One region of the Aerococcus mictus genome, then DNA from elsewhere that is predicted to be linked to it. Evidence: predicted binding sites of a transcription regulator. Region 1 holds the regulator's gene; each other region holds the start of a gene.
The links. The regulator Rex, encoded in region 1, represses fermentation and respiration genes when NADH is low (regulators of the CRP and FNR family bind a similar motif). The targets are predictions, from matches to a motif close to TTGTGAANTANTTCACAA.
Positions count from the first base shown of each region.

Region 2: adhE (bifunctional acetaldehyde-CoA/alcohol dehydrogenase) is a predicted target of Rex. The motif match lies at 5,204-5,221, and genes of this name have one in related genera.
Region 3: pdhA (pyruvate dehydrogenase (acetyl-transferring) E1 component subunit alpha) is a predicted target of Rex. The motif match lies at 3,551-3,568, and genes of this name have one in related genera.

Region 1 covers NZ_CP132985.1:239,219-246,897, reverse strand. Annotated here, with positions in the region: gene DBT49_RS01150 (adenylosuccinate synthase) at 1-907, shown strand, start outside; gene groL (chaperonin GroEL) at 1,037-2,665, opposite strand; gene DBT49_RS01140 (co-chaperone GroES) at 2,747-3,016, opposite strand; gene DBT49_RS01135 (redox-sensing transcriptional repressor Rex) at 3,637-4,281, opposite strand; gene DBT49_RS01130 (ABC-F family ATP-binding cassette domain-containing protein) at 4,516-6,465, shown strand; gene DBT49_RS01125 (DUF503 domain-containing protein) at 6,531-6,812, opposite strand; gene tsaD (tRNA (adenosine(37)-N6)-threonylcarbamoyltransferase complex transferase subunit TsaD) at 6,865-7,679, opposite strand, start outside.
Region 2 covers NZ_CP132985.1:68,880-76,558, forward strand. Annotated here, with positions in the region: gene apf (aggregation-promoting factor) at 1-279, shown strand, start outside; one part of gene DBT49_RS00350 (IS3 family transposase) at 653-1,163, shown strand; one part of gene DBT49_RS00350 (IS3 family transposase) at 1,163-2,079, shown strand; TPP riboswitch at 2,345-2,443, shown strand; gene DBT49_RS00355 (hydroxyethylthiazole kinase) at 2,600-3,439, shown strand; gene thiD (bifunctional hydroxymethylpyrimidine kinase/phosphomethylpyrimidine kinase) at 3,426-4,874, shown strand; gene adhE (bifunctional acetaldehyde-CoA/alcohol dehydrogenase) at 5,276-7,679, shown strand, end outside.
Region 3 covers NZ_CP132985.1:526,029-533,707, forward strand. Annotated here, with positions in the region: gene thrC (threonine synthase) at 1-1,386, shown strand, start outside; gene coaBC (bifunctional phosphopantothenoylcysteine decarboxylase/phosphopantothenate--cysteine ligase CoaBC) at 1,396-2,634, shown strand; gene def (peptide deformylase) at 2,701-3,279, opposite strand; gene pdhA (pyruvate dehydrogenase (acetyl-transferring) E1 component subunit alpha) at 3,721-4,824, shown strand; gene DBT49_RS02550 (alpha-ketoacid dehydrogenase subunit beta) at 4,827-5,813, shown strand; gene DBT49_RS02555 (2-oxo acid dehydrogenase subunit E2) at 5,866-7,485, shown strand; gene lpdA (dihydrolipoyl dehydrogenase) at 7,501-7,679, shown strand, end outside.

The DNA.
Region 1 (7,679 bases):
TACCCAAAAAGGGATAGGTCCCGCCTATATGGATAAAATTGCCCGTAATGGTATCCGGATGGCTGACCTCATTGACCCCGAAACTTTCGCGGAAAAGTTATCTGTACAAATTCAAATCAAAAACGAACTCTTAACCAAGGTATATGACGAAGAACCATTAGACTACGACACCATCTACCAGGAATATCTAGCATATGGCCAAAATCTGAAAAAATATGTCACGGATACTTCCTTATTGATGAATGATGCCTATGACCAAGGGGAAAACATTCTTTTTGAGGGGGCCCAAGGGGTCTTACTGGATATTGATCATGGGACCTATCCCTTCGTGACTTCCTCTAACCCCATTGCCGGTGGTGCTACAGTCGGTTGTGGGATTGGACCAAGCAAAATCAATACGGTTATCGGAGTGATGAAGGCCTATACCTCTCGAGTAGGTGACGGTCCCTTCCCAACCGAATTGCATGATGCTATTGGGGACCGCATCCGTGAAGTTGGCCATGAATATGGTACCACTACAGGTCGTCCGCGCCGGGTAGGTTGGTTCGACGGGGTGGTGACGGCCCATGCTCGCCGGGTTTCTGGTTTAACCAAACTTTCCTTGAACTGTTTAGACGTCTTAACTGGCCTGGATGAAATCAAGGTCTGTGTAGGCTATCAAACCCCTAATGGCCAAGTATCCAAATCTTACCCCGCTAACTTGCGCTACCTAGCTCAATGTCAACCCATCTATGAAAGTTTACCTGGCTGGGAAGAAGACATAACTAGCTGTCAAGACTTTGACCAACTTCCTGAAAATGCTAAAGCTTATGTCCGTCGCATCAGTGAAATCGTAGGGGCCCCCATTGCCACAGTGTCAGTAGGACCTGACCGGACCCAAACCTTAATCTTAGATAATATTTGGTAAAAACGATAAAGAGAAAAAGTAAGCTCTGACTGAGGAAAATTTCCTTAATCTGAGCTTACTTTTTTTTGTGAAAAAGCGCTTGGGAAATTCCCAAGCGCTTTTCAATCTTTATCCTATTCAGTTTTCGGATTAATACATCCCTGGTGCGCCTGCTCCTGCAGCTGCATCATTTCCTGCATTTTCTTCTGGATGGTCAGCAACAACTGCTTCAGTAGTTAAAATCAAACCAGCTACTGAGCCTGCATTTTGTAAAGCAGAACGTGACACCTTGGTTGGGTCAACCACACCATCAGAAATCATGTCTACCCATTCACCGCTAGCAGCGTTGTAACCAACACCTTGGTCTTTATCGTGAATGTGTTCTACAATGACAGAACCTTCTAGACCAGCATTTTCAGCGATTTGACGTAGTGGGGTTTCGAGGGCACGAACCACGATGTCTGCACCAGTTTGTTCGTCACCTTCTAAGGAGTCAACGACTTCTTTCACCTTGTCTTGGATATTCATGAAAGCAGTACCACCACCAGCTACGATACCTTCTTCAACCGCAGCACGAGTAGCGTTTAAAGCGTCTTCGATACGTAATTTACGTTCTTTTTGTTCAGATTCGGTGGCTGCACCTACGCGAACAACGGCAACCCCACCAGCTAATTTAGCAAGACGTTCTTGTAATTTTTCACGGTCATAGTCAGAAGTAGTTTCTTCAATTTGTTTTCTGATATGAGCCACACGTTGTTCCAATTGTTCCTTGTTACCCTTACCTTCAACAATGGTGGTATCGTCTTTAGTAATGGTTACACGGGCAGCTTGACCTAATTGATCAATGCTGGTGTCTTTCAATTCAAGACCTAAGTCTTCAGTAATGACTGTACCACCGGTAAGAACAGCTAAGTCTTCTAATTGTTCTTTACGACGGTCACCAAAGCCAGGCGCTTTCACAGCAACAACATTGAAGGTTCCACGAATTTTGTTCAAGACTAAAGTAGGAAGTGCTTCACCTTCAACATCGTCAGCCACTAATAATAAGGATTTACCTTGTTGTACGATTTGTTCTAATAATGGAAGGATATCTTGGATATTAGAAATCTTCTTATCAGTGAGCAGGATGTAAGGATCATCGAGAACAGCTTCCATCTTATCGTTGTCGGTTACAAAGTATTGGGATAAGTAACCGCGGTCAAATTGCATCCCTTCAACAACGTCTAAGGCAGTGTCCATGGATTGTGATTCTTCAATGGTAATGACACCATCTTGGCCTACTTTTTCCATAGCGTCAGCAATTAATTGGCCTACTTCTTGGTCGCCGGAAGAAATTGCCGCAACGTTAGCAATGGATTCTTTAGCATTCACTGGAACAGAAATTTCTTTCAAAGCTTCTACTGCCTTGCGGATAGCTTGATCCATCCCACGACGAATGCCCACAGGATTTGCCCCTGCTGTCACATTTTTGAAACCTTCATGGACGAGGGCTTGGGTTAGGATAGTAGCGGTAGTTGTCCCGTCACCAGCAACATCATTAGTCTTAGAAGCGACTTCAGAAACTAATTTAGCTCCCATGTTTTCAAAGTGATCTTCTAATTCAACGTCTTTAGCAATGGTCACCCCGTCATTGGTGATTAATGGGGACCCATAGCTACGTTCTAGGACAACGTTACGTCCCTTAGGCCCTAAGGTCACTTTCACGGTATTGGCTAATTTATCAATACCTTCTACTAAAGATTGTCTTGCATCACTTGAATATTTAATATCTTTGGCCATTCTATCTATCTCCTATTCTAAATCTAAGCATGATCGAGAATTCAATGTTTTTTATGTTGATTGTCGAAGTTCAGTCAATGATTATTCAACTACAGCAGTTAAATCTTTTTCTTTAATGATGAGGTAATCTTCCCCTTCATAGCGGATTTCGCTTACTGCGTATTTTTCAAAAATAACTTGGTCGCCCACTTTAACTTGAGGGGTGTAATCATCAGTAGCATCAGCAACAGCTACCACTTGACCTACTTGAGGTTTTTCTTTAGCAGCAGATGGTAAAACGATACCAGAAGCAGTTTTTTCTTCCTCTTCTTGGACTTGAATAATCACACGTTCATTTAACGGCTTTAACATTTAAAATATCCCTCCAAATTTCACATACTAATTAATAACACTTTTAATGATTTGTTAGCACTCATCATCTCCGACTGCTAACTTACAATATTTATAGTAAAACATTTCCAGATATAAATCAAGTAATTCGTTGACTTTTTTTGACCTTTTTTCTTGTTATCACTTTAAAAATATAAAATATCATTTAAAAAGTATATATATCTTTGAAATTAGGAAATTGAGATAGATTAAACTCTTTGCACTTTCATTTTTACTATTGATGAGTAATGTTTTGATAGCATTTATTTGATAAATAGCGTTGAGCAGTAGTGGCGCTTTGAATGAGGTAGTTAGCCATGAATAAGCAAGCGATGTGAATTACGTTTAGTAGGCATTAGCCGTACTAAACGTTTGAAGTTCGCTAAGCGAGAGACCTCGGCTCGAGCCGATGCCATGGCTTTTCAACGACCAAAATTCAAAAGCAGAACGAATGCTCATCAATAGCATTTAAAAGAGAAGCAAAATTTTCTATAAAAACTGATGACAAGAAAAAGCCCTCCATTAAGAGGGCTTTACTAAGCGACTGACATAAGTTAGACCTGATCGTCTGACCAGTTTCTAGCTAACTTTTGCTAGTTCTACTAATTTTTCTTTTTATTGTTGCCATTTCGATTACCGATATAGTAAATCAGGGTTTGCAACTCATTGGCTAAATCGACGTTTTGGACATGAATATCTTCAGGAACATCTAAAACCACCGGCGTAAAGTTCAAGATGCCTTGAATACCGGCTTCACCTAATTCACTCACGGTATCTTGAGCGACTTTTTCCGGAACGGTCATAATAGCAATCAGAATTTCCATTTCTTGAATCCGTTCCTTTAATTCACTCATAGGGTAAACCGGTACCCCACTATGGACGGTTCCTACAATCTCAGGATTAATATCAAAGGCCGCCCCAATCCGGATATTATTGGTCCGTTTAAAGTTATAATTTAATAAGGCGTTCCCTAAATTACCGACCCCGATTAAAGCCACTGTGGTGAGGCGGTCTTGGTAGAGTTGGCGACTAAAGAAGTCCAATAGAGCTTCAACATCATAGCCATAACCACGCTTCCCTAGGGCACCAAAATGTGAGAAATCCCGGCGAATAGTGGCGCTGTCCACTTTGATCGCCTCACTGAGTTCGCTGGAAGAAATCCGTGTCTTACCCATATTCTTAAAATTATGCAAGTAACGGTAATAAAGCGGTAACCGCCTAGCCGTTGCACGTGGAATTTCCTTCATGTTTCCACTCCTTTTCACAAGATATCAAATACATTTTATCACCTAAATCATAAAATGGAAAGAACTTTGTGAAAAATCACATAAATCTTTTCTGCTAATTTTCATTAATTTTAAAACTTTGTGAATAATCCCGCCCCTTTCTAAGGGAAAGTTCACAAAGTCAAAAAATATCTGTCGATAAAATATGATACACTAGTGAAGACAATAATAAACGATTTAGGAGGAAAGGATCCAATGATTGTATTACAAGGATCAAAACTCATGCGACGTTTTGGCTCCGATATTCTTTTCCAAGATGTCCAAATGACCATCCAAGATAATAGTCGTACTGCCTTAGTCGGGCGAAACGGCACCGGCAAATCCACCCTACTCAAAATCTTAGCAGGCATTGAAGAACCTGACCAAGGGCAAGTCACCCGGGCTAAGGGTAAGACCATTGCCTACATGGACCAACATGCCGCCATTGAAAACAGTCAACGGACGATTTATGAAGAAATGCGGTCGGTTTTTAAAGAATCTATTGCCCTCATCCACCATGCCGAGCAAGCCGCTCAAGACTTGGCCGATGCCCAGGATGAAGCAAGCTACCAAGAGGCCCTCAAACGCTATGACCAATTACAAGAAGAAGTCAACCAAAGCAATGCTTACGGTTATGATTCCGAAATTCGCATGGTCCTCCACGGCTTTCAATTTCCCGAATCAGATTACGACAAACCCATCAATCAATTATCTGGTGGTCAACGGACCCGGCTAGCCCTGGCCAAGGTCCTCCTCGAAAAGCGCGATATTCTCATCCTCGACGAACCCACCAACCACTTAGACATTGAAACCCTGACCTGGCTAGAAGACTACCTGCCTTCTTATCCAGGAGCCTTATTAATTGTCAGCCACGACCGTTATTTCTTAGACCATGTCACCAATGAAACCTATGAAATGACCAACCACAGTATGGAATATTATAAGGGCAATTATTCCTTCTACCTCAAAGAAAAAGCCGTCCGCCTCGAAAGCTGGCAAAAGGCCTATGATAAACAACAAAAGAAAATCGCTAAGTTAGAAGACTATGTGGCCCGTAACCTTGTTAGAGCCTCGACCACTAAGATGGCCCAGAGTCGACGTAAGCAACTCGAAAAGATGCCCAAAATCGAAAAGCCTAAGCAAGACGAAAAAAGTCCCCATATTCAATTCCTCACGGACAAGTCTAGTGGCAATGTGGTCCTTACCGCCGACCAGCTAGGCATTGGTTACGATGATCACTTACTCTCCTACCCGATTGAGCTGGATATTAGAAAGCAACAAGCTATCGCAGTGGTGGGGCCCAACGGCGTGGGTAAATCTACCCTCTTAAAAACCATTATCCAAGAAATCCCTGCCATCAAGGGGGAAATCCACTATGGGGCTAATGTGACTATTGGCTACTATGACCAAGAATTAGCCAAGCTCCACAGCAATAAGGATGTCCTCCATGAACTTTGGGATGACCATCCGACCATTAACGAGGAAAACATTCGTACCATCCTGGGTTCCTTCCTCTTCTCCGGCCAAGACGTGGAAAAATCTGTCGCCATGCTGAGTGGGGGCGAGAAGGCCCGGCTTGCCCTCGCCAAACTTTCCTTTAATCATGATAATTTCTTAGTACTGGACGAACCGACCAACCACTTGGATATCGATTCTAAGGAGATTTTAGAGAATGCCCTGATTGCCTATGATGGAACCTTGCTATTCGTCAGCCACGACCGCTACTTTATTAATCGGATTGCCACCCAAGTGCTTGAAATCAGTCCGGAGGGTTCCACCCTCTACCTAGGCGATTACGATTATTACCTCAATAAAAAAGCCGAGCAGGAAGCACGGCTAGCTGAAGAAAATAAAGCAGACCAGTCTAGTCTTTCTGAAGAAAAACCAGCACCCAGCCAATCCGCCCAAGCCTATCAAAATCGTAAGGAACGCCAAAAAGAAGAAAGAAAACTCCAACGACAAAGCGAAAAAATCGAAGCAAATATTGAAAGCTTAGATGAAGAAATAGCAGAGATCCAGGAAAAAATGACTGATCCTGACATTTTACAAAATTACTATGAATTAAACCAACTCGACCAATCTCTTAAAGACAAACAAGCCCAACAAGAAGCGCTCTTTAAGGAATGGGAAACCGTTCAAAGTCAGTTGGAAGACTTTGACCAATAAAGATAAAAAGGCATGCCTACACCAGGACTCAAGAAGCAGTCCTCCTGTAAGCATACCTTTTCTTTTTAAGCTTCAAGCCATTCGGTATGAATGACCTCAATGGGATACCAGTCTTCAATTTTATCGAGATAGTTCAGCAAGCGTTGCCGGCTCTTGCTGTATGAATTAGAGACTAGGCCAAAAGCTACCACCGCTTGGTTGACTAAGTCTAAGTCAGCAATTTCAGCAGCAGTCATCTTTTCTCGTTGTTGGGCCCGTTCCACCATACTTTTGACGATCCGGCGCTTATCCTTCAAAGTATAAGCTTGGTCAATGATAAAAGTAACTTCTAAACCAATTAAGACCATCTTTCCTCCTCAAGCTTTCCCTGACAATCAATTGGCCGTTGCTTAAAGGCGACTAATTTTCATCACCTAAGTCTAAACCAGGGTTAGCATCCAAGTCCAAGCCGACAAAGTCGCCCTTTTGGTATTGCGGGTAGGCAGCTGCTGCAATCATGGCGCCATTATCCCCACATAAACTTAATGGTGGGTAGGAGAGGCGCACTTCAGGATGTTCTTTGGCTAGATGACTTTCTAGTTCCTGTCTAAGTGAAGAATTCGCGGCCACGCCTCCGGCAACCACTAATTGTTTGACCGGGTAAGCAGCGATGGCCCGCATGGTTTTAGTTACTAGGACCTCAACAGCCGCTGCTTGGAAGCTGGCTGCCACATCATTAGGATTTAATTTTTCCCCTTTTTGTTCCGCATTATGGGCATGGTTAATGACCGCTGATTTCAGTCCACTATATGAAAAGTCAAAATTATCCTCATTGATCATGGGACGTGGATAGTCATAAATGGCCTGCCCTTCTTGGGCCATTTCATCCATGCGTTTACCCCCAGGATAAGGAACCCCTAAAATACGGCCGACCTTATCATAGGCTTCCCCCACAGCGTCATCACGGGTATCACCGATTTTTTGATAGTGGCCGTCTTCTTTCATATAGACCAATTCAGTATGTCCCCCACTAACCACTAAGGCTAATAAAGGGAAAACCATTTGATCAGATATATTATTGGCGTAGATATGCCCTGCCATATGGTTGACGCCGATTAAGGGTTTGTCATGGGCAAAGGCCAGGGTTTTGGCGGCAGTGATCCCAATAAGTAAAGAGCCTACTAAGCCAGGCCCCTTGGTAACCGCCACAGCATCAATCTCTGGCCAGGTCACGT
Region 2 (7,679 bases), 170 kb from region 1:
GCTGCTGCTCCAGCACCTGCACCAGCTCCAGCTCCAGCACAAAGCGCTTACACTGGTTCTTCTTCATCCGCTAAAGAAATCATTGCTCAACGTGAATCTGGTGGTTCATACTCAGCAACTAACGGCCAATACATCGGACGTTACCAATTAAGCGCTTCTTACTTAAATGGTGACTACTCCCCAGCTAACCAAGAACGTGTGGCTGACCAATACGTAGCCGGTCGTTACGGTTCATGGGACAACGCTTTAGCATTCTGGAACGCTAACGGTTGGTACTAAGATAAAAAAAGAGTGTGACAGTCACATTAAAGGACGAAACCACTGAAAAAAACTGGGATAAGCTCAGTGAAGCTGAGCGTTCCCAGTTTTTGAAGTGAACGTTCGTCCTGTGACTGGAACACGTTTGAAAAGAGTGTGACAAGCGCGTCAAAGAGCAAGACCGCTGGAAGAAAAAGGCGTCTAAATTTTCAAAGAGAATTTAGCGCCTTTTTCTGAAGCGGACGCTTGCTCTGCGCTTGGAACACGTTTGAAAAGAGTGTGACAAAAGTCAAAAAACTGAGACTTTTGTTTCAGACTCCTCAATTAACTCCGGCTCACTGTGTAGTGACCCCCAAAAGTTGGACTAAGAATTCAACTTTTGGGGGTTATTTTTATGTCTAAATATTCATTAGAATTTAAACTGAATTTAGTAGGAGACTATATTGCGAAAAAAGGAAGTTATCGAACCTTAGCTAATAAAGCAGGAATAGATCCTTCTATTTTACGAAGGTGGGTTAATAACTATTATGAATTTGGTGTAGATGGTTTAAAGAAAAGGCGGACTCAACAGGTTTATACTGTTGAATTCAAATTAAATGCGATAGAATTGTATGAAAGTACGGAAATGAGTTATCGCGAATTGGCCAATTCATTAAACATGAATAATCCAAGTCTAATCGCTAATTGGCGAAGAGCTTATCATGAAAGAGGACTTGATGGCCTTTCCGCGAGGAAAGGAAGGCCACCTAAAGTGTCTAAAAAGAAATCACAAATCAATCAAATAAAGGATAGCAGCGAAACCAATCAGTTAAGTGAAGCAAAAATAAAGGAACTTGAACAACGGATTACGGATTTAGAAATTGAGAACAAATTTTTAAAAGGATTGAGGAGACGTGTGGCTCAAAGAGTCAAGCGAGAAAAGAAGAAATAGTGACCGAAATCACACGTCTCCATGATGAAAAATATGCTTTAAAAGATATTCTTAGCGTTTTAAAGTTTCCTAAATCGACCTACTTTTATTGGAAAAATAAAGATGAGGAAATTGATAAGGATGCCGATTTAAAAGAGGAAATGAAAGACATCAGAGAAACCCATAAGGATTATGGTTATCGAAGAATGCGAGCTGAACTGCTTTCCCGTGGTTATAAGGTCAGTAAAAACAAAGTTCAACGCCTAATGAAAATTATGGGGATACAGGTCACTAGCTATACTAGAAAGACAAGAAAATATAATTCCTACAAAGGAACGATTGGAGAGATAGCGCCAAATCGTATCAACCGGCGGTTTGATTCGACCATTCCTTATCAAAAAATAACAACAGACACAACAGAATTTAAATACTACTATGCCGATGATTCTGGGAATTATCAAACTGGAAAACTCTATTTAGATCCTTACATGGATCTATTTAATCGAGAAATTATTTCTTTTAAGATAACACATCAGCCTAATGGACAAAGCATGTTGGAGGGGCTACAAGCTGCCATTGAAGCAAGTAAATTATGTCCATACAGAAGAACCTTTCATTCTGATCAGGGCTGGGCCTATCAAATGAAAAGTTACACCCGGCTCTTGAAGGATCACCGAATTTTTCAAAGTATGTCTCGTAAAGGAAATTGCTTAGATAATTCGCCAATGGAGAATTTCTTTAGTCTACTAAAACAAGAAGTCTACTATGGTCGGACTTATCATTCCTTTGAAGAATTAGCACAAGCGATTGAAGATTTTATAATCTATTACAATGGTGAAAGAATCAAAGAAAAATTAGATTTTAGGAGTCCTATAGAATTTCGTCTTCATCACGCTTCTTTCGCCGCTTAATGATTACACATAAACTTTAAACTTATCAAGAGCCGCTACGCTCTTCCTCTTGACAAGTTTAAATTTCTGAGTAAATGTGTCGGCAAGAAATAAGCAAGAACTGTAAGCAACAAAAAAGAGCTGGCCAAAGGCCAACTCACTATATATAAAGTCCAACTTATTGGGGTCACCATACTGGGCTGGAGTTTTTTATTTATCTCAGCTTTCAAAAAGGGCTCTAAGTGCTTCGTCTTGAATAGGTAAGCGGTTTCTGTTATAGTTAGAAAGTACTCACAAGAGGTGCTTTTGCTGAGATAGGTGGAAACCTGGACTCTTTGAACCTGAGAAAGTTAAGACTTGCGTAGGGATGTGAGAATTCAAATATCGTTATAAGGTACAATCAAGCTTTTGCTAAAGCCTTACGATAAGAAGTCCTGCAAAGTACACGAGTGGAGTATACTTTGCAGGGCTTTTTTCTGTCTAGAAGTAAAAGACCTGCAGATAAAATGTGTAATCTAAACAGAATAAGAGAGATGAGTCAATGTCTAAAAAAATAAGCCTTCCCTTTGCGAAATATAGTCAGCAGGTCAAGGAGAAAGCCCCGCTGATCCAAGTCTTAAATAATTATGTCACCATACATGATGTGGCCAATGTGATTTTGGCCAGTGGCGGGCGTCCCGTGATGACCGATAACTTACCTAATAGTCAGGATGTAGTCAAGACAGCTGACCTTTTGCTATTGAATGCCGCTAGTCCCAGACCTAATCAGGAATTGTTGGACCTCGCCACCACAGCGAAAAATGATCACCATCCCGTGGTCTTAGACCCAGTGGGGGTTTCAGCGATGCCGTCTAAATTAAAGCTCTGTCAAGATCTGATTGACCAGGGGTTAGTGACAGCGGTGAAGGGGAATGCTTCGGAAATTCGAAGTCTCCTTTTTGAAAAAAGCCAAGGATCTGGGGTCGACCTGGGTCCTGGAGACGAGGTAACCTTAGCCAACCTGGCTGATTTTGCTCCGGACTTTAAAGCTTATGCCCAAGAAAAAAGAATTATCCTAGCCATGTCGGGTCCGATTGACTTAGTGACAGACGGCAAGCGGCTGGCAGTCATTGAAAATGGCCACCCCTGGATGGCTTCCTATACGGGGTCAGGTTGCCAGTTAAGCGGCGTCCTAGCTAGCTTTTTAGCCGGTAATCCGGATGAGGATCCTTTTTACCTAGCTACAGCAGCCGTGATTAGCTATGGGGTGGCGGGAGAAATTGCTGCCCAAGTCCTCCAGCCTTATGAGGGCAATGCCACTTATTCCAACCGGGTGATTGACCAGGTTTTCTTATTAGAGGCCAAAGAATTAGAAAGGAGAGCCAAGTATGACATTCAATAAAAATGATTTATTGGTCTATGCCATTACGCCCGATCGTTTTGACCATGACGAATTAATCCAGCAAGTCAAAGAGGTCTTAGCAGGAGGGGCGACGATTTTACAGCTACGTTTGAAGGACCATCCCTTTAAAGACCAAGAGGAGAAGCTGGGTCTAACTAAAACAATCAAAGCCCTCTGCCAAGAAGCAGGTGTCCCCTTTATTATCGATGATGACTATGAACTGGCCCTGGCGGTAGATGCTGACGGCCTCCATGTTGGAGAAGATGACCTGCCAGTTGACCAGGCTAGAGAACTACTCGGCCCGGAAAAAATTATCGGGGCTTCGGCTAAGAGTTTGAATGCCGCTCTAAATGCCCAGGCGGCTGGTGCAGACTACTTGGGAGTTGGCGCCCTCTATCCGACCCAGTCTAAGGCCAATGCCCAAGCCACCAGTCTGACTACCCTGAGAGCTATTGCCCAAGGGGTGAATATTCCCATTGTAGGCATTGGTGGGATTAACTTAGATAATATGGCCAATTTACGGGACCAGGGGCTGGCCGGGGTGGCTCTGATTTCTGCTTTATTTAAGGCGGAAGACCCCTACCAAGCGACTCAAGAAATCCGTAAAGCGGCTGAAAAGCTCTTTAAACTCCAAGCCGTCCTCACTATTGCCGGCTCAGACTCTAGTGGGGGAGCTGGTATTCAAGCAGACCTCAAGACCATGCAGGCCAATGGAGTCTTTGGCATGAGTGCCATTACTTCAGTGACCGCCCAAAATACTAGGGGTGTGACCGGGGTCTATGACCTCAGTCCTGAGGCCTTGGCTAGTCAACTTCAGGCTGTTTTTGAGGATATTCCTCCGGCTAGCGTCAAGATTGGCATGGTCTCCCAAGTAGATTTAGTGAAGGAAATTGCCAAAGCCCTTAAAAACTATCAGGCTAAACATGTCGTAGTAGACCCGGTCATGGTCGCAACGAGCGGATCCAACTTGATCCAAGACCAAGCGGTACAGGTCTTGTCTGACCAGGTCTTTCCTCTCGCTTGCTTAATTACTCCCAATATTCCTGAAAGCCAGGTTTTAGCGGGACAAGACATCCATTCGGCAGCCGATATGGAAGCCGCCGCTAAGAAAATTAGTCAGACCTACCAAGTCGCTGTCCTCTGTAAGGGTGGCCACCGGGTTAATGATGCTAATGATGTCCTGGTTACCCCTGAGGGCGAGGTCCACTGGTTTAAGGGCGAGCGGGTTGATAACCCCAATACCCATGGTACTGGCTGTACCCTATCCAGTGCCATTGCCAGCAACCTAGCCAAGGGGGATGACTTAGTTACTGCCATTGCCCGGGCTAAGACCTATCTCAGCCTGGCCCTTAAAGATCAATTAGATCTAGGTCAGGGGAGTGGCCCCTTGAACCATGGCTTTGGCCTCTTGACTTATTACCCCAATGACGATTAATTGCCTTAACTTCCCCTAGCAAATAATTTCTAGTCTTTCAACCCTTCCACGAGGCTAGACTTGCTAGGGGAAGAGTATCTGTACACCGATAAGGGTCATGATAACTTGTCATGGCCTTTTTTCTATATTTTGGAAAAGTGGGGAACTGTTTTTAGTCAAGAGCATATTTTTTAAGTTTGTGAAAATAAACACATATTTTCTCTTTTTAATTAAAATATAAAAATATTATTTCAAAAGTTGTAAGCGATTACAAGGTTAAATTACTAATGTTTCAGTAATTGTAAGCGGTTATAGCTAAAAAGAAAAACAAAAAATCACTTGCTTTTTATTTGTGAATAACTTAACATAATAGCCATAAAGATGAAAGTCATTAAAAATCAAAGGAAAGGTTAGGAAGAACAATGGCTAAAGGAAAAGAACAAAAAGTAGATATTCCACAATTTATCGATGAGACAGTGGCTAAGGCTAAACAGGCCTTAGAGGATTTTATGGCCTTAGACCAAGAACAAATCGACCATATTGTCACCAAGGCATCGATTGCTGCCTTAGACCAACATGGGGTCTTAGCCAAACATGCCGTTGAAGACACGGGACGGGGTGTGTTTGAAGATAAGGCAACCAAGAACTTATTTGCCTGTGAACATGTGACCAACCACATGCGCCACTTGAAAACAGTAGGTATTATTGATCGTGATGAGGCCAAGGGATTGACCTATATTGCTGAACCGGTCGGGGTAATTTGTGGGATTGTCCCTACTACCAACCCAACATCGACAGCAATCTTTAAGTCCTTGATTTCCTTGAAGACCCGTAATCCAATTGTCTTCTCCTTCCACCCTCAAGCGCTGGAATCTTCTATCCATGCGGCCAAAGTGGTGCGTGATGCAGCGATTGCGGCAGGGGCACCTGAAAACTGTATCCAATGGATCGATTCAAAACATGCGTCCATGGAAGCCACCAATTTACTGATGAACCACCCTGATGTCGCTACCATTTTAGCCACTGGGGGATCTGCTATGGTTAAGGCTGCTTATTCTTGTGGGAAACCTGCTTTGGGTGTGGGACCAGGGAATGTGCCTGCCTATGTTGAAAAAACGGCCAACCTCAAGCAAGCCGTGAATGATATTGTCATGAGTAAGGCCTTCGATAATGGGATGGTTTGTGCTTCAGAACAAGCTGCCATTGTTGACAAAGAAATCTACCCCGCCTTCATTAAAGAAATGAAGTCCTACCATGTTTACTTTGTCAACCAAAAGGAAAAAGCCCTCTTAGAAGAATTCTGCTTTGGAGCTAAAGCCAATAGTGAGGCGGTTGACCAAGCCAAACTCAATGCCGATATTGTCGGAAAATCAGCGGTTTGGATTGCTAAAGAAGCCGGCTTTGAAGTCCCTGAAGAAACCGTCATCCTAGCAGCAGAAGTTCCTGAAGTGGGTCCTGCCCAACCTCTTACCCGAGAAAAATTATCCCCTGTCCTAGCCATCTTAAAGGCTGAGACGACTGAAGATGGGATGGCTAAGGCCGAAGCTATGGTGGAATTTAATGGCCTAGGTCACTCCGCCGCCATTCATACCAATAACCACGACTTAGAAATCGAATACGCCAAACGGGTGAAAGTGGCCCGGGTCATTGTCAATGCACCGTCAACCTTTGGGGGAATTGGGGATGTTTATAACTACTTTATTCCTTCCTTAACCCTAGGCTGTGGGTCTTATGGACATAACTCTGTAGCTGGTAACGTGGGACCTTTGGATTTGATTAATATTAAACGAGTAGGGGAGCGGCAAAATAACATGCAATGGTTTAAAGTCCCTCGGGTTTACTTCGAAAAGAATTCCATTAAATACTTACAAGAATTAGACCATGTGGAACGGGTATCGATTATTTCTGATAAAGGCATCGCCAAACTCGGCTTTGTCCAAAAAGTCATTGACCAACTCCAACAACGGCAAAATAAGGTGGTCTATGATGTCTTTGATAACATTGAACCGGATCCAGATATTTCCACGGTTCAAGCGGGTGCTGACGCCATTCGTGCCTTCCAACCTGATACCATTATTGCCATTGGTGGGGGATCGGTTATGGACTCCGCTAAGATCATGTGGCTCTTCTATGAACGTCCTGACGTTGACTTCCGTGACCTGGTTCAAAAATTCATGGACATTAGAAAACGGGCCTTCCGTTTCCCAGCCCTCGGTGAAAAAGCCCAATTAGTGGCTATCCCAACCACCTCAGGGACAGGTTCCGAAGTAACGCCTTTTGCGGTCATTTCAGATAAGAAGAACAATAAGAAGTACCCGCTTGCTGACTACGCCCTCTTACCTAAGGTGGCTATCGTGGATTCCAGCTTTGTCGAAAAGGTACCAAGTCGGGTGACTGCCGCTACCGGGATGGACGTCTTAACCCACGCTATTGAAGCTTATGTATCGATCTTTGCCTCAGACTATACCGATGGACTCTCCCTCCAAGTCATTAAGATTGTCTTTGACTACTTGGAAAAATCAGTCAAAGACTTTGACCCGCTAGCTAGAGAGAAGATGCATAATGCGGCAACCATGGCGGGGATGGCCTTCGGTAACGCCTTCCTGGGAATTGTTCACTCCATGTCCCATAAGATCGGAGGGGTCTTCCATACCGTTCACGGAGAAAACAACGCGATCCTCCTGCCTTATGTGATCCGCTACAACGGGGAAAAACCAGGCAAACTTTCTACCTGGCCAAAATACAACTACTACAAGGCTGGCGAACGTTACCAAGACATTGCCCGTATGCTAGGCTTAAAGGCCAATACGGTCGATGAAGCCGTTG
Region 3 (7,679 bases), 290 kb from region 1:
GTTCCTGAATCGATTCCTCATTACGAAGGAGATTGGGAGACGATGAGCAAGTTGTCCTACCAGGAACTAGCCTTTCAAATTTTAAGCCTCTATTTTGATGATTTCCCTAAGGACATTTTACAATCCTGTATCCAAGCCGCCTATGATGAAAAATTTGATGATGACCGTATTGCGCCAGTTGTAGGCGTATCAGACCACTATCTTTTGGAGCTTTTCCATGGGCCAACGATTGCCTTTAAGGATATGGCCTTATCCTTACTGCCTCATTTAATGAAGGCTGCCCAAAAAGTCTTGGGTCGCGATGAGGAAATTATCATTTTAACCGCGACTTCAGGGGACACGGGTAAGGCCGCCATGGCTGGTTTTGAAGACGTGACTGGGACTAAGATCATTGTCTTCTATCCTAAGGGCGGGGTTTCCAGCATTCAGGAAAAACAAATGCTGACTCAAAAAGGAGACAACACCTATGTCTTTGGGGTCAAAGGAAACTTTGATGACGCTCAAAGTAAGGTCAAGGAGCTTTTCAATGATAAGGACTTAGCAGCGGAACTTCAAGCCAACCATAGCCAATTTTCTTCTGCTAATTCCATGAATATCGGTCGCTTGTTCCCTCAAGTGGTTTACTATTTCTATGCCTATGGGCAATTATTGAAACAGGGCGCTATTCAAGCAGGAGACTTGGTCAACTTTACGGTGCCAACCGGGAATTTTGGAAATATATTGGCTGGCTACTATGCTAAGCAAATGGGCCTACCGATTGACCGCTTAGTCTGTGCCTCTAACGATAATACCGTCCTTTATGACTTCTTCACTAGCGGAACTTATGACCGCCGTCGCCCCTTTAAGTTGACGATCTCTCCATCGATGGATATTTTGGTCTCCAGTAATCTGGAACGGCTCTTGTATTACGCCGTGGGCCAGGATAGTCAAGCGGTTAAAGACTTGATGGCTGCATTACAGGACGAAGGTCACTACCAATTAGGTCAAGAAGTGCAAGCGGCCTTTGATAGCTTTATTGGAGCCTATAGTGATGAAGCTGAAACCAGAACTGAAATTAAGCGCGTTTATCAAGAAGACCATTACCTCATGGATCCCCATACGGCCGTGGCTTCCGCTTGCCTAGGCAAGGTGAAGGACCAGTTAGCAGGTGAAAGTATTGTGGTGTCGACAGCTAGTCCTTTTAAATTCCCCGCTGCCGTTTTGGAATCAATCGCTAAGGGCGACAGTCATTTAAGTGACTTAGAACTCTTAGAGGCAGTGCAAGCGGCCAATGGCTTGGACTATCCCCAAGCAATCCAAGCCATCCTTGAAGCTGACAGCCGGCCTGAACGGGTGATTGAAGTGGAGAAAATGGAAACAGTGGTAAGAGAGATTGCCAAAGGATAGGAGATTAAGGTGTTAGAAAACAAACAAATCGTTGTGATCGTGACTGGTGGAATTGCTGCTTACAAGGCGCCAGACTTTGTGCGCCTCTTGATCAAGTCAGGCGCTGAAGTTAGGGTAGTGATGACTGAGGCAGCTGAACAATTTGTCCGCTCCTTTACCTTCGAGGTCTTAACCAAGTACCCCGTCTTAACTGAACAGGGGGCTTATCCAGACAGTATCGGTCACATTCATTTAGCTGACTGGGCTGACCTGGTGGTTGTCCTCCCAGCTACCGCTAACACCCTAGCCAAGGCGAGCTTGGGCTTAGGGGGTAATGAAGCCACTGCTACCTTATTAGCCATGGATTGCCCACGGATTTTTGTTCCAGCCATGAATAATAAGATGTGGGAAAATCCTGCGACGGTTAATAATGTCGCCAGCCTGAGAGAGAGGGGAGATATTGTTATCGAACCGGCCTCTGGCTTTTTGGCAGAAGGTTATGAAGGCAAAGGGCGGATGCCTGAACCCATTGGGGTCTTGCAAGCAGTCAAGGCTTTGGTCGCTGTGGAGAAGGCCTTTGCCGATCAAGCAAAGAATGTCCTTAAGAATAGCTCCTTTAAAGGGAAGCAGATTGCGGTATCCGCAGGGGGCACTCAAGAAGCCATCGACCCCGTCCGCTTTATTGGTAACCATTCTTCAGGGAAGATGGGCCTGGCCTTGGCTCATGTGGCGGCTCTCTTAGGGGCTGAGGTGACCTTAGTGATGACCCCAACGGCCCAAGGCTTGCCCCATTTACCTGCTATTAAAACCCGTCAAGTGAAAGATGCTCGCCAACTCTACCAAGTCATGCATGAATTGAACGAGGCCAGTGATATCATTATCATGGCAGCGGCTGTTTCTGACTACCGGGTCGAGACGCCTAGCACCGAGAAGATCAAGAAGAATAAAGAAAATGACCAGGATCACTTACAAATTAGCCTGGTAGAAAATCCTGATATTCTCAAGAGCCTTTCCCAGGATGGCACCTTCCTAGTTGGCTTTGCAGCGGAAACCAACCATGTGCTTGACTATGCGAAGAAGAAATTAGCCGCCAAGGGGATCGATATGATTGTGGCTAATGACGTGAGTCAACAAGCCATCGGTTTCTCTAGTGAAGATAATGCCGTTACCATCATTAGTCAAAAGGGAGCGAAATCCCTGCCGCAAGCGGATAAAATGATGATTGCTGGAGGCATCTTTGCCCAAATTGCCCAAGAATTGAATGCATAAGAAAAAGGACTTAGCTCCAAGCCAGGGAAGTGGCTGCTAGCTAGGTCCTTTTTTCTTGGTCAAGGATTAAAACTCGTCACCTAATAGATAGGTGTGTTCGCCCAAGGAATATGGATCGGTTTTATTAATTCTTTCGTAGTAGAGGTGACCGTCAAGGTGGTCGATTTCGTGTTGCAAGACGATGGCAGGATAGCCCTTGAAACGTTTCTTAAAGTGATTGCCTTCCAGGTCATCGTAAGTGATAGTGATGCGAGCGTAGCGGGGCACATAACCGGACACATCGTCATCAACTGAGAGGCAGCCTTCGCCTTCTCTGAGGCAAACTTTTTCTACGGAATGACTAATGATCTTTGGATTGACCATAACCCCTTCTAAAATAATCTCTTCATCGGAATCAGGATCTTCGATATTAGGAACCAAAAGGGCGATCATCTTTTCACCAATACCCACTTGAGGGGCAGCGAGACCAACACCAGCGCGGAGACCAAGTTCAGGGCCCTTTTCTTCATCTTGACTATTATACAGGTATTCCATCATATCGTGAGCGGCTTGTTTTTGCGCTTCATTTAAGGGAAAAGTGATGGTGTCTGCTTCACGGTGTAAAACTGGATTGCCATCACGGGTTATGTCATCCATTAAGTACATACAGCTTATCCTCCATTAACTATCTTATATTTTAATTCATTTTCTCAAATTACAGCAAATAAGTCAAAAGGATCTCGCTGTTTTTTAAGGCCATAAATCATCGAATCAGAACAATAAATGTATCCCGTAATTAATAAAAATTTCACAAGGCAAGCGCTTTCCTAATTGAATTGTAACAGTATTATAACAGTTGCAAATACCTGTATTATTTTTAAAAATGGCTTTATATAAGTACTTTAGCCAGACTTTTAGAAAATCAATTACAGCGCGCATGTTAACGTTTACACAAATAAAGCAACTGTTCTAATATAGAAAGTTAGGATTTGGACCTCTATTGTTTGAATTCGCTTCCTTTCCATGATAAATTAGTGAAGTGAAGGGTGAATAAGCCAATGCCAAGGCATGGCAAAATATTTTCTTTACAGAAAGGAATGTGTACAGATGGCAAAACAACCAGTAGATTATCAAGCACAACTTGCTGGTATTGACGAACAGTTCCAAATGGTTCGTATACTAGACGAGGAAGGGAAAGTCGTTAACCCTGACATTATGCCAGACTTAACTGACGACCAACTTGTAGAAATAATGAAACGGATGGTCTTTTCAAGAACCTTACACGAACGCTCAATGGCACTTGCTCGCCAAGGACGTTTAGGTTTCTATGCGCCAACTTATGGACAAGAAGCTTCCCAAATGGCTAGCTCTTATGCCTTTGAACAAGATGACTGGCTATTCCCAGGTTACCGTGATATTCCACAATTAGTGGCTAAGGGATTACCAGTAGATAAGGCTTTCCATTGGTCTCGTGGACACGTTGAAGGAAATGATTATCCAGAAGACTTCCATGCAATGCCTCCACAAATTATTATTGGGGCCCAACTTATCCAAGGTATGGGTAATGCTGTTGGTCAAAAATTAAATGGTTCTAAGAATGTCACTTACACCTACACTGGTGACGGTGGTTCAAGTCAAGGGGACTCATATGAAGCTTGGAACTATGCTGGTCGCTATAAAGCACCAATTGTTTTCTTCATTCAAAACAATGGTTTTGCGATTTCCACCCCACGTCAAAAACAATCAGCGGCTAAATCCTTAGCACAAAAAGCTGTTGCAGCTGGTATGCCAGGTGTTCAAGTGGATGGTAACGATGCCTTAGCAGTTTATGCGGTAGCTAAACAAGCACGTGAATGGGCTGCAGCAGGCAACGGACCAGTCTTAATTGAAACCATTACCAACCGTCTCGGCGCTCACTCCACTTCCGGTGACGATCCTAAGATTTATCGTACCGATGAAGATATCCAAAGCTGGACCAGTCGTGAACCATTGATTCGTTTCCGTGCATACCTAGAAGAAAAAGGTCTCTGGGACGAACAAACTGAAAGCGACTATGTCGAAAGCGTTAAAGAAGAAGTTCAAGCAGCCATCAAGAAGGCTGAAGCTGCACCTAAGCAAAAAGTTTCTGACTTCTTGAAGAACATGTTTGAAGAACCAGGACAAAACATTAAAGAACAAATTGAAAAATATGAAGCGAAGGAGAGTGAATAAGGATGGCCAAGAGAACTGGAAAAACAATGGTAGAAGCCATCACTGCAACGTTAGACCAAGAAATGGCTCGTGACGATAAAATTTTACTTTTCGGTGAAGACGTAGGTAAAAACGGTGGTGTGTTCCGTGCTTCTAAAGGTTTATATGATAAATATGGTGAAGACCGTGTAAGTGATACGCCTCTATCTGAATCAGGTATTGGTGGTATGGCAATCGGACTTTGTCTCCAAGGTTTCCGTCCTATCATGGAAATCCAATTCTTCGCTTTCGTATTTGAAGTGATGGACTCCCTAGCTGGACAAATGTCACGTTACCGCTTCCGTTATGGAGCAACCCGTAACTTCCCAATTACCGTTCGTTCACCATTTGGTGGTGGGGTTCACACACCTGAAATGCACGCGGACTCAGTAGAAGGTCTCTTTGTCCAAACCCCAGGGATGAAAGTGGTTGTCCCATCAAGTCCTTATGAAGCTAAAGGTTTACTTGCTTCAGCAATTCGTGACAACGACCCAGTCTTATTCCTTGAACACATGAAGTTATACCGTTCATTCCGTGAAGAGGTTCCTGAAGAAGAATATACCATTCCTCTAGGTGTAGCCAATGTGGCTCGTGAAGGCTCTGACGTTACTGTGATCGCTTACGGTTACATGGTACGTGAAGCACTTAAGGCTGCGGAAGAATTAGAAAAAGAAAATATTTCTGTTGAAGTCATTGACTTACGGACGATTTCACCAGTTGACTATGAAACCATTGGTAAATCTGTTGAAAAAACCGGCCGTGTTGTCATGGTACAAGAAGCTCAACGTGAAGCTGGTGCAGGTAACAATGTGATCGCTGAAATTTCTCAACGTTTCATTCTTTCTCTAGAATCACCAATTGAATTCGTATCAGCTCCTGATACAGTTTACCCATTTGGTTTAGCAGAAAATGACTGGTTGCCAAATGCTGATGACATCAAAGAAGCAGTTAAGAACACAGTTAATTTCTAGAAATAAGTAATCCTATTGAATCACTTAAGCTAAGAAGGGATGATGAAAAAAGATGACATATACTTTTAATATGCCAGACGTCGGTGAAGGCATGAGCGAAGGCGAAGTTGTTAGCTGGCACGTTGCTGTCGGAGACTCCGTCCAAGAAGAAGATGTTCTTGTTGAAATCCAAAATGATAAATCTGTTGAAGAAATCGCTTCACCTGTAAGCGGTAAAATTGAAAAATTATACGTTGAAGAAGGTGACGTAGCTATCGTTGGGGAACCTTTGATTGACTTCTCAGGGGAAGGTTTACCAGAAAGTGATAATACAGCTTCTGAAGCTCCAGCTAGTGAAGAAACCTCAGCTCCTTCAGCTAACGCAAGTACCGGATATTATCAATTCCGCCTACCAGATGTTGGTGAAGGAATGGCCGAAGGTGAAATCGCTGAATGGTTAGTCAGTGAAGGCGACGAAGTCACTGAAGATACTGCGGTTGTTGAAATTCAAAATGACAAATCCGTTGAAGAAGTTTACGCTCCAGTTGCTGGTACCATTAAGAACATCATTGTGCCTGCCGGTGAAGTAGCCAATGTGGGTGATGTTCTTGCTGAAATCGACTCACCAGAACATAACAGCGAAGGCTCAGCACCATCTTCAACTCCAGCTTCGCCAGCTCAACTTGAAAAAGCTGATGAAGGCAATGAAGGAGCAACCGGTGCAGCTAATGGCAACGGTGGCGTTCCACAAACCGCTGATCCAAACAAACGCGTATTAGCAATGCCTTCCGTGCGTCAATATGCCCGTGAAAAAGGCGTTGACATCTCTCAAGTTGCAGGTACTGGTAAGAATGGCCGTGTCCTCAAAGAAGATATTGATAACTTTGATGGACAAGCTGCAAGTGCTCCAGCTGCTGAAGCAACAAGTGCTAAAGCCAGCGAAGAACCTGCTAAGAAAGCTGCGCCTAAGAAGGAAAGCCATGAAGACGGCGATGTAGAACACGTGAAGATGACTCCAATGCGTAAAGCTATCGCTAAATCCATGGAAACCTCTAAATACACTGCTCCTCAAGTGACCTTGTTCAAGGATGTCGAAGTATCCAAACTATGGGATCACCGTAAGAAATTCAAGGGCATTGCTGCTGAACGTGATACGAAGTTAACCTTCTTACCATATGCAGTGAAAGCTTTAATTGCTGCAGTTAAGAAATACCCAATGCTTAACGCTTCTGTGGATGATGACGCCCAAGAATTCTTATTGAAGAAATATTACAACATTGGTATTGCTACTGATACTGACCAAGGATTATACGTTCCTGTAGTTCATAATGCAGACCGCAAATCCATGTTTGATATTGCTGATGAAATTAATGATAAAGCTGCCAAGGCCCATGAAGGTAAATTGAAGGCTGCTGACATGTCAGACGGTACTGTTTCAATTTCTAACATCGGTTCAGTTGGCGGGGAATACTTCACCCCAATTCTTAACTACCCAGAAGTTGCCATTTTAGGCTTTGGTGCAATTGTGCAACAACCTGTAGTTGACGACAATGGTGAATTAGCAGTTGGTCGAGTATTGAAACTTTCATTAACATTCGACCACCGTATCGTTGACGGCGCAACAGGACAAAAAGCCTTGAATGAAGTCGGTCGTCTGCTTAGCGATCCTGAATTATTATTAATGGAATCTTAAGGAGGTAGTTAGTAAATGGTTGTAGGTGCAATGGCAATTGAACTGGATACAGTCGTTGTTGGGGCTGGACCTGGCGGATACGTTGCGGCGATCCGCGCAGCCCAAATGGGACAAAAAGTAGCCATTATTGAACGTGAATATATTGGTGGTGTCTGCTTAAACGTTGGCTGTATTCCTTCCAAGGCTTTAATCCA